DNA from 2 places in the Pantoea sp. ABR1s genome. Region 1 is predicted to be linked to the other one. Evidence: predicted binding sites of a transcription regulator. Region 1 holds the regulator's gene; the other holds the start of a gene.

Region 1 (7,692 bases):
GAACCCCACAGGCAGGAAGCGATTCCTGCCTTTTTTGTTTTAAAGGCTTAACAAACGGTTGTTTCCCTCAGACGCTTTGTGGATCATACTCCGTTACTTCGTGGTACAAATCACCCGTTATTCGTATTGAGGATTTTTGAGATGAGTGAGGCTGAAGCCCGCCCAACTAACTTTATTCGTCAGATCATTGACGAAGATTTGGCGAGCGGTAAGCACAGCAGCGTGCATACCCGTTTTCCGCCGGAGCCCAATGGCTATCTGCATATTGGTCATGCGAAATCGATCTGTCTGAATTTTGGCATCGCCCAGGACTATCAGGGGCAATGCAACCTGCGTTTCGACGATACCAATCCGGTTAAAGAGGATATGGAATTCGTTGAATCCATCAAGCGTGACGTTCAGTGGCTGGGTTTTGAGTGGAGCGGTGAGGTCTGTTACTCATCAAACTATTTCGATCAGCTCTACAACTATGCCATCGAGCTGATTTCCAAAGGACTGGCCTACGTTGATGAACTGAGTCCGGATGAGATTCGTGAATATCGCGGCACCCTGAAAGAGCCGGGTAAAAACAGCCCTTATCGCGATCGCAGCGTGGAAGAGAATCTGGCGCTGTTTGAGAAGATGCGAAACGGTGAGTTTGCCGAAGGCACCGCCTGTCTGCGCGCCAAAATCGACATGGCCTCTAATTTCATCGTGATGCGCGATCCGGTGCTTTACCGCATCAAGTTCGCGGAACACCACCAGACCGGCAATAAGTGGTGCATCTACCCGATGTATGACTTTACCCACTGCATCTCCGATGCGCTGGAAGGCATTACGCACTCGCTCTGTACGCTGGAGTTTCAGGACAACCGCCGTCTCTATGACTGGGTGCTGGACAACATCACTATTCCGGTTCATCCGCGTCAGTATGAATTCTCGCGCCTGAATCTGGAGTATGCGGTGATGTCGAAACGTAAACTCACTCAGCTGGTGACCGAGAAGCACGTAGAAGGGTGGGACGATCCGCGCATGCTGACCGTTTCAGGTCTGCGTCGCCGTGGTTACACCGCCGCTTCTATCCGTGAGTTCTGTCGTCGTATTGGCGTGACCAAGCAGGATAACATCGTGGAGATGGCCTCGCTGGAGTCCTGTATCCGCGATGATCTCAACGAGAATGCGCCCCGCGCCATGGCGGTTTTAGATCCGCTTAAAGTGGTGATCGAAAACCTGCCAGCAGGCCATAGCGAAATCGTCACCATGCCAAATCATCCGGGTAAACCGGAGATGGGCACGCGTGAAGTGCCGTTCAGCCGCGAGATCTGGATCGATCGCGCGGATTTCCGTGAAGAGGCGAACAAACAATATAAGCGTCTGGTGCTGGGCAAAGAAGTCCGCCTGCGTAACGCCTATGTGATTCGTGCTGAGCGGGTCGCCAAAGATGAAGCGGGCAACATTACCTGCATCTACTGCACCAGCGATGTTGATACGCTGAGCAAAGATCCAGCCGATGGCCGCAAAGTCAAAGGCGTGATTCACTGGGTTTCTGCGGATCACGCGCAGCCAGCTGAGTTCCGCCTGTATGACCGTCTGTTCAGTGTGCCAAACCCGGCTGCTGCAGAGGATTTCCTGGCGGTCATTAATCCTGAGTCACTGACCATCAAAAACGGCTTTGTTGAACCCAGCCTGCGCGATGTGGAACCAACAACACCGTTTCAGTTTGAACGTGAAGGTTATTTCTGCGCCGACAGCGTTTACTCGAAACCGACGCAACTGGTGTTTAACCGCACCGTCGGTCTTCGTGATACCTGGACCAAAACGGGCGAATAAATTTTTTGGGGCTGACCTCATAAAATGACAAAAGGGTGATTTATCGCCCTTTTTTATTGCCCCGATTTTTACCATCGCCGACGTTTATTCTGCACTAACCACAACCGGTTCAATACCGCCTTGTGGGAGTAATCTGAGTTTAAAAAAATTAATCAATTTCAGGATGTGAATTGTCAGCTTTCAGGTAGGCTATCCGCTCTCAGAGGTTGCAAAGCGGGTTACAGAAGGAAAAAAAATGACAGTTCTCGCCCAGGAAGCCAAACACAGTGTCGTCGTTTTACATCAGCTCATTGAACGTATTTTTAATCAGCCAGCCGGATCTGATGACAGTTTCCAGCTGCTGATGTCCTATTTTCATCCTGAATTTCGCATGGTGACCCCAAAGGGCAAAGAGTACAATCTGAACGAGGTCGAGGATCTTTTTCAGCAATTACAAGGGCAGCGGGAAGGGATGCGCATTGCCACCTGTGAACATGTCATTCTCTCTCATCATGAAAAAGAGATCGTCGTACAGTATCGCGAAATGCAGATGATGAACGGCAATAACCAGAGCCGCATTTCGCTGGCCATTCTGGATTGCAGCAGCTCCATTCCACGCTGGCGCTATCTGCAGGAGACGCTGGTCGCGTGAGGTGAGGGCAGAAAACAGACGAAAAAAAACCGGTGAATTCACCGGTTTTTTTATTTCAGGCCGCGCCAGCGTTACTGGTCGTGCAGCGTTTCGTCTTCACGGCAATCGCCCAGCGTACAGTGTCCATAGAGATAGAGGCTGTGGTTGGTCAGCTTGATGCCATGGCGGGTCGCGATTTCACGCTGACGCGTTTCAATCGATTCGTCGCTGAACTCGATAACCTTGCCGCAATCCAGGCAGATCAGGTGATCGTGGTGATGCTGCTGCGTCAGTTCGAAGACAGACTTGCCGCCTTCAAAGTTGTGACGAGTCACAATACCGGCATCATCAAACTGGTTCAGAACACGGTAAACGGTCGCCAGGCCAATCTCTTCGCCAATGTCGATCAGGCGTTTATACAAATCTTCCGCACTGACGTGATGGCACTCAGGTTCCTGAAGCACTTCCAGAATTTTCAGTCTGGGCAGCGTTACTTTCAGGCCAGCCTTCTTTAATGCGGTGTTGTTGTCAGTCATGCGGATTTTGTCCTGTTACTAATATTCACTTTTGTGGCTTATCGCCTTGAATGTCGATCTGTGCTCATTCTCATTTGCGTCTCATTATAGAACTGAAGCGATGAAATGAAAACCAGAGGGCGTGTCTGAATCATCATGGGCTATTGGGGATTCGTCACCGGGCCGGGGAAGATTCTGACAGAGGTCTGTTAGCACATCACTTAGTCTTGCCGCCTGAGAAAATAAGCGGAAGATCGATGCGGGTATTCTACAGATTAAACGGAGAAAGTTAAAAAAATGTGGCTATTATTTCTATAGGCATTTTCATTGCCTCAATGTGAGCTGGCGCTCACATTGAGTCGGGCAGGATCAGGCTTCGATGATCTCTTTCAGCTGCAGTTCATCAAAAATCTGCTTAACCCATTGGTCAACACGCTGGCTGGTCAGCTCAGGCTGGCGATCTTCGTCAATGGCCAGGCCCAGGAAGTGGGTGTCATCGGCCAGGCCTTTCGAAGCTTCGAAGTGATAGCCTTCAGTTGGCCAGTGTCCGACAATCACGGCACCGTGCGGTTCGATAATGTCGCGAATCGTGCCCATGGCATCACAGAAATACTCTGCGTAATCTTCCTGGTCGCCACAGCCAAACAGCGCAACCAGCTTGCCGTTAAAATCGATCTCTTCCAGCGTCGGGAAAAAGTCATCCCAGTCGCACTGCGCTTCGCCGTAGTACCAGGTCGGAATACCCAGCAGCAGGATATCAAACGCTTCCAGATCTTCTTTTGTGCTTTTTGCGATGTCATGGACTTCTGCAACATCTGTACCCAGCTGTTTCTGGATCATTTTTGCAATGTTTTCGGTATTGCCGGTATCGCTGCCGAAGAAGATGCCTACGAGTGCCATGAGTAAAATAACCTCTTAAATCCTGATGATGAGATGTGTGCCGCAGCACATTTCAGCGAATAATAGCAGACGAGAGAAAACCGGTGAACGGTTAAAGCCCCGACATTTGCCTCTGCGTGCGATTTGCCCGCATTAATCCAGTTTGAGCTGTGCCAGTAGCATCTGTTCAATCAGTTCGCTACGGCTGAGATTGCGCTGTTCTGCCAGCGTATTGAGTGCATCGACGGCGTCACTGTTCATTTTCAGTTCGACACGACGAAGTCCGCGTCCTTTGTCACGTTTCAGTTGATTGCGCTTGTTAATGCGCAGCTGTTCATCACGCGAAAGCGGACTGGTTTTGGGTCGACCAGGGCGGCGCTCATCAGCAAAGAGATCGAGCGTCGTGCGGTCAGTCTGTTCTTTTGCCATGGCTTAGTAAAACTGAATGGGGGCGGGCGCCAGACACTCACCGCGCAGATTATAAATTATTGGCCATTGCCGCAGCAAAACTGACCCGCGGCAAAATTTTAGCGCGCCATCATACTTCACGCTTACGCCGGACGCCAATCCTAAACCTTTGCCGCCATCTATTTGCTTTTAAAGCGCAAAAAAGCGACGGACACTGCGCAAAACGGCATCGGGTTTCTCTGCATGAACCCAGTGTCCTGCGCCACCGATCACATGCGCCTGAGCAGCCGGGAACTGCTGCAGCAACGCATCGCGATAGCTGTTATCCAGGTAGCTGGAGTCGCCGCCGCGAATAAACAGCGCCGGGTGATTCCAGGCGGGAACCGGCTGCCAGCCAGAGATCGTGGTGTAGTTATCCCACAGCACCGGAACGTTGAAGCGCCACTCCCCCTCCTGGAAGGATTTCAGCAGGAACTGGACCACCCCTTCTTCCTCGATCAGCGTTCGCATGACCTTCGCCGCCTCGCTGCGGGATGAGACGCCCGCATCGGTGACGGCACGAATGCCGGCAAATATCTGGTCATGACGGCGCGTCTGGTAATCCACCGGGGCGATATCGATCATCACCAGGCGCTCAATGCGTTCCGGCACCAGCGCGCTCATGGTCATGGCGATTTTACCGCCCATCGAGTGTCCGATCACCGCGACGCGATCAATGCCATGTGCATCCAGCGTATCGACCATATCCTGCGCCATTACAGCGTAGTTCATCTCGTCGGATCGTGGTGAAAGGCCGTGGTTGCGGACATCTACCTGCAGCAACGGACCGGCATCTTTCAGCCCGCGCGCCAGCACGCCAAGGTTATCGAGACTGCCAAACAGACCGTGAATAAGCAGGATGGGCAGAGAATCAGCAGGGGATTGTTCAGTTTGCAGACGGGCGTTCAAAATCATAGCAAAGTTCTTAAGTTTGAGACCTGAGCTTAGGTTATCATGGTTTCACCTTTTCAGGCGCGCCGGTTCCGGCGGCATTAGGACATATTCTGACTTTTGCCCGTAAACCGTTTGATTGCTAACAACCCGCCTGACTTTAACTTTATAATCCTGATGTTAGAACCCACACACCCTTTGAATTGCCTGACTATACTCAGAGCTTTTCAGGAAACAGGTGGTTCTGTCATGAGAAAGAACCGTACGGAATAAGATGAAAACGATCGAAGTTGACGAAGAGCTCTACCGTTATATTGCCAGCCACACGCAACACATTGGTGAAAGCGCATCCGACATTCTGCGTCGTATGCTGAAGTTCACGGCCGGTCAGACTGCACCCGCTTCGCCTGCACAGCCAGCCTCAAAAGATGCAGCGAAAGAGTCCCAGCCTGCGTCTGTGGGTTCGCGCCCGCAGGATCGTGTCCGCGCGGTGCGCGAGCTGCTGCTTTCCGATGAATATGCGGAGCAGAAGCGGGCGGTGAATCGCTTTATGCTTATCTTGTCAACGCTCTATCGTCTTGATACCGCAGCCTTTGCTGAAGCTACTGCATCTCTGCAGGGCCGCACCCGCGTCTATTTTGCAGGTGATGAGCATACGCTGTTGCAGAATGGCACCCATACTAAGCCGAAGCATGTGCCCGGCACGCCGTACTGGGTGATCACCAACACCAATACTGGTCGTAAATGCAGCATGATCGAACACATCATGCTCTCGATGCAGTTCCCTGCGGAACTGACCGAGAAAGTTTGCGGCACCATTTAAAACTTAAGCGTCAGGGAGCAGCGCCAATGGCCAATCACCCACGTGCCGGGCAACCCGCCCAGCAGAGCGATTTGATTAACGTTGCACAATTAACGTCACAATATTATGTCCTGCAGCCCGATGTGGCGAACCCGGAACATGCGGTGAAATTTGGCACTTCAGGCCATCGCGGCAGTGCAGGGCGTCAAAGCTTCAACGAGATGCACATTCTGGCGATCGCTCAGGCGATTGCCGAAGAGCGTAAAAAGAATGGTATCACCGGGCCTTGCTACGTCGGTAAAGACACCCATGCGCTGTCTGAACCCGCCATCCTGTCTGTTCTGGAAGTGCTGACGGCGAACGGCGTTGATGTGATTGTGCAGCAGGATAATGGCTATACGCCAACCCCTGCGATCTCGAATGCGATTCTTGAGCACAACAAAGCGGGTGGCGCGCTGGCTGACGGCATCGTGATTACGCCGTCGCATAACCCACCAGAAGATGGCGGCATCAAGTACAACCCACCTAACGGCGGACCTGCTGATACCAACGTCACCAAAGTGGTTGAAGATCGTGCCAATCAACTGATCAAAGATGGCCTGAAAGAGGTGAAACGTCTGCCGCTGGAGCAGGCGATGGCCAGCGGTCATGTGGTCGAGAAAGATCTGATCCAGCCTTATGTTGAAGGTCTGGCAGAGATTATCGACTTCCCGGCGATTCAGAAAGCGGGCCTGAAGCTGGGTGTGGATCCACTGGGTGGTTCCGGTATTGCTTACTGGCAGCGTATTGCTGAGCACTACAAGCTGGATCTGACGCTGGTGAATGACGCGGTCGATCAGACCTTCCGCTTTATGCATCTGGATAAAGATGGCGTGGTCCGCATGGACTGCTCGTCTGAAAGCGCAATGGCAGGCCTGCTGGCTTACCGTGACAAGTTCGATCTGGCGTTCGGCAACGATCCCGATTATGACCGTCACGGCATTGTGACCCCGGCGGGTCTGATGAATCCAAACCACTATCTGGCGGTGGCGATCAACTATCTGTTCCAGCACCGCCCACAGTGGGGTCAGGATGTTGCCGTGGGTAAAACCCTGGTCTCCAGCGCCATGATTGACCGTGTGGTCAACGACATTGGTCGCAAGCTGGTGGAAGTGCCGGTGGGTTTCAAATGGTTTGTTGATGGTCTGTATGACGGCAGCCTCGGTTTCGGTGGCGAAGAGAGCGCAGGCGCTTCATTCCTGCGTTTCGACGGTACGCCGTGGTCTACGGACAAAGATGGCATCATCATGTGTCTGCTGGCCGCTGAAATTACTGCCGTGACCGGTAAAAACCCGCAGCAGCACTATGACGAACTGGCAGCGCGCTTTGGCGCACCAAGCTACAACCGTCTGCAGGCATCAGCCACCTCAGCGCAGAAAGCCGCGCTGTCGAAGCTGTCACCGGAGATGGTCAGCGCTGATACGCTGGCAGGTGATCCTATCACCGCTCGTCTGACTGCCGCGCCAGGTAATGGTGCATCTATCGGCGGTCTGAAAGTGATGACGGAGAATGGCTGGTTTGCTGCTCGTCCTTCAGGCACCGAAGACGCTTACAAAATCTACTGTGAAAGCTTCCTGGGCGCTGAACACCGCGCGCAGATTGAGAAAGAAGCCGTTGAGATTGTCAGCGAAGTGCTGAAAAACGCCTGATTAGTCAGGCAGATAAAGAGGCGCATCGCGCGCCTCAGAGCTGCTGACAAA
Region 2 (7,692 bases), 1.8 Mb from region 1:
CCATTTGCTATTCCATCACGTCACAAGGAACTATCCGTCTGCATTCAGGCAATCGGTCGCGGCGCTGCGCAATAAATGCAGCGACCTCACTGATGACCTGAACGGTCTGGGATAAATTTTAACAATAAATGAGCAGCAGCCCGGCAAACTCTGCGGGTGGCCGCTACCCGGTTCATCTTCTGTTTAGCGTCTGTTTATCTTTTGCCTGAGTTTATTAACGCGTCAGGCGCGCAAAACCGGCGTCCAGGTCAGCCAGCAGATCGTCAACGTGCTCCAGACCAATATGCAGTCGCACCAGCGTACCGGTGAAGTCGACTCCACCCGCCGGACGAATCGCGGCCAGCTCTTCCGGCTGATTCGCCAGGATCAGCGATTCATAGCCGCCCCAGGAGTACGCCATGCTGAAATGATGGAAGTGATCGAGATATTCCGCCAGCTGGGGCGCGCTGAGTTTTTCCTGCAGGATAAAAGAGAACAGGCCGCTGCTGCCGTTAAAATCACGCTGCCAGAACTGATGACCTTTGCTCTGCGCCAGCGCCGGGTGATTAACCCGCGCCACTTCGGGACGCGCTGCCAGCCACTCTGCCACCTGAATCGCGCTCTCTTCATGCTGACGCAGACGGGTACCCAGCGTGCGCAGCCCCCGACTCGCCATATAGGCTGTGTCGGCATCGACCATCTGACCCATCAGATAGGAGTTCTCGCGCAGCTGATCGATACAGCGCGCATTGGCGACCGCCGTGCCGATCATCGCATCGCTGTGACCAATCAGATATTTGGTGCCCGCCTGAATCGAAATATCGATGCCGTGCGCCAGCGCATCAAATAAAATACCGGCCGCCCAGGTGTTGTCGATCATAATGATCGCCTCGGGCGCTTTGGCGCGAACCGCCGCCACAATCGCCGGAATATCCTGAACTTCCATCGTGATAGAGGCCGGTGATTCCAGGAAAACGACCCGGGTATTGGGCTGCACCAGCTCACCGATTTCACTGCCGATACAGTGATCGAACCAGCCCGTTGAAACCTGCAGCTTAGTCAGGATCTTAGTACAGAAATCCTGGGTCGGTTCATAGACTGCGCCACTCATCAGCACGTGGTCGCCCGCCTCGACAAACGCCAGAATCGCGTTCGCCACGGCAGCCGCGCCGCAGGGGTAGAGCACACAGCCTGCGCCGCCTTCCAGCTCCGTCATCGCATCCTGCAGCGCAAAGTGCGTCAGAGTGCCACGACGGCCATAAAAGAGTTCGCCTTTTGCCCGACCGGCGGTGGCGCGTTTCTTCTCCGCGACCGTATCAAAAACCAGCGAGGAGGCCCGTTGAATCACACTGTTCACCGAGCCCTGGGTATAACGCTTGCTGCGCCCTGCACTGACGAGCGTGGTATCAATTTTTCTGGTGGTCATGAGTCGCCTTTGCCGCTTCTGACTAAGCCCTCACGTTACCACGAAACGACCAGCAGGGTTGAGACTCAATGGTGATTATCAGAGTGCTTCGCAGGATGAAAATCGGGTCCGCCACCGGACCCGATTTTGCCGACGCTACATCACGCCCATCAGGCGCGGTAACCAGAGGGAGATGGCGGGAATATAGGTAATCAGCATCAGCACGATAAACAGCATGCCGTAAAACGGCAGCATGGCTCTGACCACCTGCTCGATTTTCTGCTTACTGACCGCACTGGCGACAAACAGTACCGTACCGACCGGCGGGGTGATCAGGCCGATCCCGAGGTTGGTCAGCATGATCATGCCGAAGTGAACCGGATCGACGCCAAGCGCGGTGGCGACCGGCAACAGCACTGGCGTCAGGATCAGGATCAGCGGTGCCATATCCATCAGCGTTCCCACCACCAGTAGCAGGATGTTGATACACATCAGGATCACATATTTGTTATCGGAGAGGCTGGTAAAGGCCTCGGTGATAATCGTCGGCAGTTGCATAAAGGTCATCACCGCGCCAAACCCGGCCGCGAAGGCGATCAGCACCATCACGATGGTGACGGTTTTAATGGTGCGGAACAGCAGGATATGCAGCTGGCTCCATTTAAAGTCGCGGTAGATAAACATGGTGACGAAAAAGGCCCAGATACAGGCGATCGCGGCGGACTCCGAGGCGGTAAAGATGCCGGAGAGAATGCCACCCATAATGATCACCACGGTAAACAGGCCCCAGAACGCGTCGAAGAAGATTTTCAGCGCCTGACGAAACGGAATACGTTCTCCTTTGGGATAGCCGCGTTTATGGGCAAAACCCAGGCACATTATCATCAGGCAGCCCCCCAGCAGCAGGCCGGGAAAGATACCGGCAACAAACAGCGAGGAGATGGTCACCATGCCGCCGGTCGCCAGCGAGTAAATCACCGAGTTGTGGCTGGGTGGCGTCAGCACCGCCTGCACTGAGCCGCTGGCGGTTACTGCGGCGGCGAAATCACGCGGATAGCCTTTCTCCTCCATCTGCGGAATCATCACCGAGCCAATCGAGGCGGTATCCGCCACCGATGAGCCGGAAATCGCGCCGAAGAAGGTCGAGGCGACAATGTTCACCAGCGACAGGCCACCGCGAATAAAGCCGACAAAGATATAGGCGAAGTTGACCAGCCGCCGGGCAATCCCACCCTCCGCCATAATCGCACCCGCGAGAATAAAGAACGGGATAGTCAGCAGCGAAAATTTGTTAATGCCGTTGGTCACCTGAATCACCACCGCTTCCAGCGGCAGATCGATCCACCAGGCGCCAATAAAGGCGCTCAGCCCCACCGCAAAGGCGACCGGAAAACCCACCATCAGCAACACCAGCAAACTGCCTATCAAGATCAATGCATCCATTTTTCTGCTCCGCGTTAGTGGGTGCCGCCCAGCGTGACAATCGGCCGCTGGCTCTGATCGCCGGTCAGCAATCGCTCAACAACAAACAGCAGGGTGAAGATCGCGCCAATCGGAATCGGCAGATACATCTCGCCGTAAGTCACTGCCGGTAATGAAGCGAGCGTCTGTACCCACATCGCTTCGCACAGGCTGTAACTGGCCTGAAAGATCACCAGACAGGTGATGATCATCAGCAGATCGCTGACGCGCAGCATCAGGCGTTGCCGGGCGGGTGACAGGCGATCGGTGACCATGGAAACGCAGATATGCGTTCCGGCCCGCAGTCCGACCGGTGCGCCAATAAACGTAAAAATGATCATGCAGATAATGGCTACCGGTTCCGGCCAGGAGAGCGCGCCGTTCATCACGTAGCGGGCGAAGATCCCGATCGGGATCACCGTCACCATAATCATCAGTGCCACGGCGGCAATCAGCATGCACAGCAGATAGAGCCCATCCATCAGACGTGTATAAGCAGCCATAATTGATACCTGATTAAGCACGCCACACGGCAGTGTGGCGCGGAAGGGTTATTTCACCTCAGCGATCCGGGTCATCAGATCCTGATATTTGCCGCCAAACTGATCGCGCACCGGCTGGGTCGCTTTGACGAAGTAGTCGCGGTCGGTCTGCTGGAAGGTGACGCCACCCGCCTTCATTTTGGCGATCGACTCTTCGGTATAGGTCGCCCAGAGCTGGCGCTCCTCATCCTGCGCCTCTTTGCCGAGCTTCTTCAGTAGCGCCTGATCCTCAGGTTTCAGGCGATCCCAGGCGCGTTTTGAAAACAGGATCATCTCTGGCTGGATAAAGTGGCCGCTGAGGGTGTAGTACTTCGCCACCGGCATATAGTTATGGGCGACAAAGGTCGGTGGGTTGTTCTCGGTGCCATCGACCACGCCGGTCTGCATCGCACTGAACACTTCACTGACGCCCATCGCCACCGGATTCGCGCCCATCGCTTTCAGGGTCGCCAATGAGATGGCGCTGTTCTGCACCCGAATCTTCATGCCTTTCAGATCTTCCGGTTTTGCCAGCGGCTTCTTGGTGATCATGTTGCGCTCACCGGCATCGGTCCAGCCCAGGAACACCATGCGGGCGTTGGGATCTTTATCGAATTTGTCGGCAATCTCGCGGCCTATCTCGCCATCCAGCACTTTGTGCATGTGGTCAATGTCGCGGAAAATGTAGGGCAGGGTCAGCACGCTGGTTTCCGGGGCGATCGAGGTGACTGGCGCCAGCGACACACGGATCATGTCGATTGCGCCCAGCTGCACCTGTTGCAGCGTCTGATCTTCGTCCCCCAGCACGCCACCGGCGAAGAGCTTCATCTCCAGCCGTCCATCGGTGGCCTGTTTGAGTTTGTCGCCCATGTGCTGCAGGGCGACCACGGTCGGATAACCGGCAGGCTGGACTTCAGCCACTTTGATCACCTGTGCCGTGGCGGTGGCGCTCATCATCATCGCCGCCAGGGCACTGGCCAGGCATGTTTTCGTCATTCTCATTATTTTGTCTCCCGCTGAGGTAGGACGGCGTCCGGCGTCGGGGGCTAACCGGAGAGAACCGTGTGGAGCCAGCATAGTGAAAACGCGCGCCAGTAAAATGCGGCAATGCTGATTGAATGAATGCCATCACATTTTGAAACGATGTTTTAATAAATTTTCATGCAACTTCACATTTTCGAAACATCCTTCTTAAAAGTGTTTAAACCTGGTCAATTGCGGGTAAATGGCGGCGATCAGCTTTGTAAATACTAATGAGAACTACTATCAATTCGCCGTCGTTTTGCTATTATTCGCGCTTGTCTCGCATCCCTGAATCAGAAGTTGGAGAAGCAGCGTGGTAGCCAGTGATTTGATGCAAACGGACCTCTCCGTTTGGGGCATGTATCAACATGCCGATATCGTGGTAAAGGTGGTCATGATTGGCCTGTTATTGGCCTCAGTGGTGACCTGGGCGATCTTCTTCGGTAAATATGCCGAACTCAGCGCCGCTAAACGCCGCCTGAAGCGTGAGCAACTGGCGCTGGGCGAAGCCCGCAATCTGAATGACGCCGCCCGCATTGCCCAGTCATTTACCGGTCACAGCCACAGTGTGGTGCTGCTGAATGATGCGCAGAATGAGCTTGAACTGTCGGCTGGCGTGGAAGATACCAACGGGATTAAAGATCGCACCAGTTTCCGCCTTGAGCGCCGCGTCGCTGCGTTCAGCCGCCATGCAGGCCGGGGCAATGGCTTCCTGGCCACCATCGGTTCGGTTGCGCCGTTTATCGGCCTGTTCGGCACCGTATGGGGCATCATGAACAGCTTTATCGGCATCGCTAAAACCCAGACAACGAACCTGGCGGTTGTTGCACCGGGTATCGCCGAAGCGCTGCTGGCAACCGCGATTGGCCTGATCGCTGCGATTCCGGCGGTGGTGATCTACAACGTCTTTGCCCGCATGATCGCCAACTACAAAGCCTCGCTGGGTGATGTCGCCGCTCAGGTGATGCTGCTGCAGAGCCGTGATATCGATCTGGGCACGGTCGCCACTGATGTTCCGCGTCCTGCGACGGCTCAGAAACTGCGCTTAGGGTAAGTTCTTATGGCAATGCGATTAAACGACGATCTGGAAACGGATGGTGAAATGCATGAGATCAACGTGACGCCGTTTATCGACGTCATGCTGGTTCTGCTGATCATCTTTATGGTGGCCGCGCCGCTGGCCACGGTCGACGTACGCGTCAATCTGCCCGCCTCAACCAGCGCGCCGCAGCCGCGTCCGGAAAAGCCGGTTTACCTGTCGATTAAAGCGGATAAGCAGCTTTACGTCGGTAACGATCAGGTCACGCCGGAGTCGCTGGTTAACGTGCTGACTAACCAGACCCAGGGCAATAAAGAGACCACCATTTTCTTCCAGGCGGACAAGTCAGTCGATTATGAAACGCTGATGAGCGTGATGGATAAGCTGCGCACGGCGGGCTATCTGAAAATTGGTCTGATGGGCATGGAAACCGTGAAGAAATAGCGGGTTATCCGGTTCAAAAAAAAGGCGACTGTTCAGGTCGCCTTTTTTTATGGCTGCTCTCCAGCCCTATAAAATCAGGCAAATCAGGGCTAGGGTAATCACTTATGCTCCTCGAACTGACTTGTTAATTAGTTGTTACTTATGTACATAGATTTGTAAAGTGCAATGGTGAGCCAGGTCACATTAATCCCGACTCAGGCAGGCTAAAACGGCTAAAAAACAACAGGAAGCCGTTATGAGTCACACCCCGTCTTTACAAAAGCCGCCGAAAAGTGCCGCCCGAACCATCTTCACCGTCACCAGTGGTAACTTCCTGGAGATGTACGATTTTATGGTGTTTGGCTACTACGCTACTGCCATTTCAAAAACCTTCTTTCCCGGCGATGACCCGTTTGCCTCCCTGATGCTGACCCTGATGACTTTCGGTGCCGGCTTCCTGATGCGCCCGCTGGGGGCGATCATCCTCGGTGCCTACATCGACCATCATGGTCGTCGTAAAGGGCTGTTGCTGACGCTGGGCTTAATGGCGATGGGCACCCTGACCATCGCGCTGGTGCCGGGCTATGCCACCCTGGGCGTGGCAGCGCCGATTCTGATCCTGCTGGGACGGCTGTTGCAGGGCTTCTCGGCGGGCGTGGAGCTGGGTGGCGTGTCGGTCTATCTGGCCGAAGTCGCGCCCAAAGGACGCAAAGGCTTTTTCGTCAGCTGGCAGTCGGGCAGCCAGCAGATTGCGGTGATCTTTGCTGCTCTGCTGGGTCTGATGCTGAATCATCTGCTGGCGAAAGAGGCGGTGACGGAGTGGGGCTGGCGTATCCCGTTTGTGGTCGGCTGTCTGATTGTGCCGTTCCTGTTCTATATCCGCCGGATGCTGGAAGAGACCGAGGCGTTCAGCAAACGTAAACATCATCCGAGCATGACGGAAATCATGCGGTCTGTCGCCAGCAACTGGGCGCTGGTGCTGGCGGGGATGCTGATGGTGGTCACCACCACGGTGATGTTCTACATGATCACCGCCTTTACCCCGACCTTTGGTAAAACGGTGTTGATGATGAGTGACAAGCAGGCGTTCCTGGTGACGCTCTGTGTCGGTGTCTCAAACCTCATCTGGCTGCCGCTGATGGGGGCGTTGTCGGACCGCGTCGGTCGCCGTCCGCTGCTGATCATTTTTACCCTGCTGATGATTGTTACCACCTGGCCGGTGCTGCACTGGCTGGTGGGATCGGCCAGCTTCGCTCACCTGCTGGAAGCGGAACTGTGGCTGTCGTTTCTCTATGCCAGCTATAACGGCGCGATGGTGGTCTATCTGGCGGAGATCATGCCTGCTGAAGTGCGCGCCGCCGGTTTCTCTATGGCTTACAGCCTGGCGACGGCGCTGTTTGGCGGCTTTACGCCTGCCATCTCCAGCTATCTGATTCACGCCACCGGTGACAAAGCAATGCCGGGCGTCTGGCTGACCTTTGCCGCAGTCTGTGGGTTAATCGGCACGTTGCTGATTGGCCGGATGGTGAAGCAGTATCAGGCCCGTCACAGCGGCACGCCGGTCAGTGCTTCACTCTAAAACGACAAATCGACCACCACGCTGTCGCTGTAGTTTCCGGCTGGCGGCGTGTTCTGCGTGGTCAGGATGCGCGCGGTGTAGTTAAAACCGCGCGTCAGTCCATCCGTGGATACCGCCGTCGAGGTGGTACTGCTCCAGCGTTCAGTGCCTGCCGATCCCCAGCGATTGCTGGTGGTACTTTTATAAATTTCATAGCTCAGCCGATTCGCGCCGCTCGCCATATTCCTGACGCTGCCCACCGGATAACTGCCATTGCTCAGCC

What was found. The regulator Fur, encoded in region 1, represses iron uptake genes when iron is present. The targets are predictions, from matches to a motif close to ATAATAATGAGAACNACTATCAA.
Region 2: a site for Fur is predicted at 4,614-4,636, ahead of exbB (tol-pal system-associated acyl-CoA thioesterase). Genes of this name have one in related genera too.

Annotation. Positions count from the first base shown of each region.
Region 1 is NZ_CM173823.1:2,957,984-2,965,675, reverse strand. Features, by position in the region: gene glnS (glutamine--tRNA ligase) at 142-1,809, shown strand; gene ACXKZD_RS13975 (hypothetical protein) at 2,045-2,440, shown strand; gene fur (ferric iron uptake transcriptional regulator) at 2,512-2,955, opposite strand; gene fldA (flavodoxin FldA) at 3,304-3,834, opposite strand; gene ybfE (LexA regulated protein) at 3,967-4,242, opposite strand; gene ybfF (esterase) at 4,411-5,175, opposite strand; gene seqA (replication initiation negative regulator SeqA) at 5,426-5,974, shown strand; gene pgm (phosphoglucomutase (alpha-D-glucose-1,6-bisphosphate-dependent)) at 6,001-7,641, shown strand.
Region 2 is NZ_CM173823.1:671,118-678,809, forward strand. Features, by position in the region: gene ACXKZD_RS03230 (DedA family protein) at 1-4, opposite strand, end outside; gene metC (cystathionine beta-lyase) at 215-1,405, opposite strand; gene ACXKZD_RS03240 (TRAP transporter large permease) at 1,541-2,827, opposite strand; gene ACXKZD_RS03245 (TRAP transporter small permease) at 2,842-3,348, opposite strand; gene ACXKZD_RS03250 (TRAP transporter substrate-binding protein) at 3,397-4,368, opposite strand; gene exbB (tol-pal system-associated acyl-CoA thioesterase) at 4,721-5,443, shown strand; gene exbD (TonB system transport protein ExbD) at 5,450-5,872, shown strand; gene ACXKZD_RS03265 (MFS transporter) at 6,108-7,430, shown strand; gene ACXKZD_RS03270 (Csu type fimbrial protein) at 7,427-7,692, opposite strand, start outside.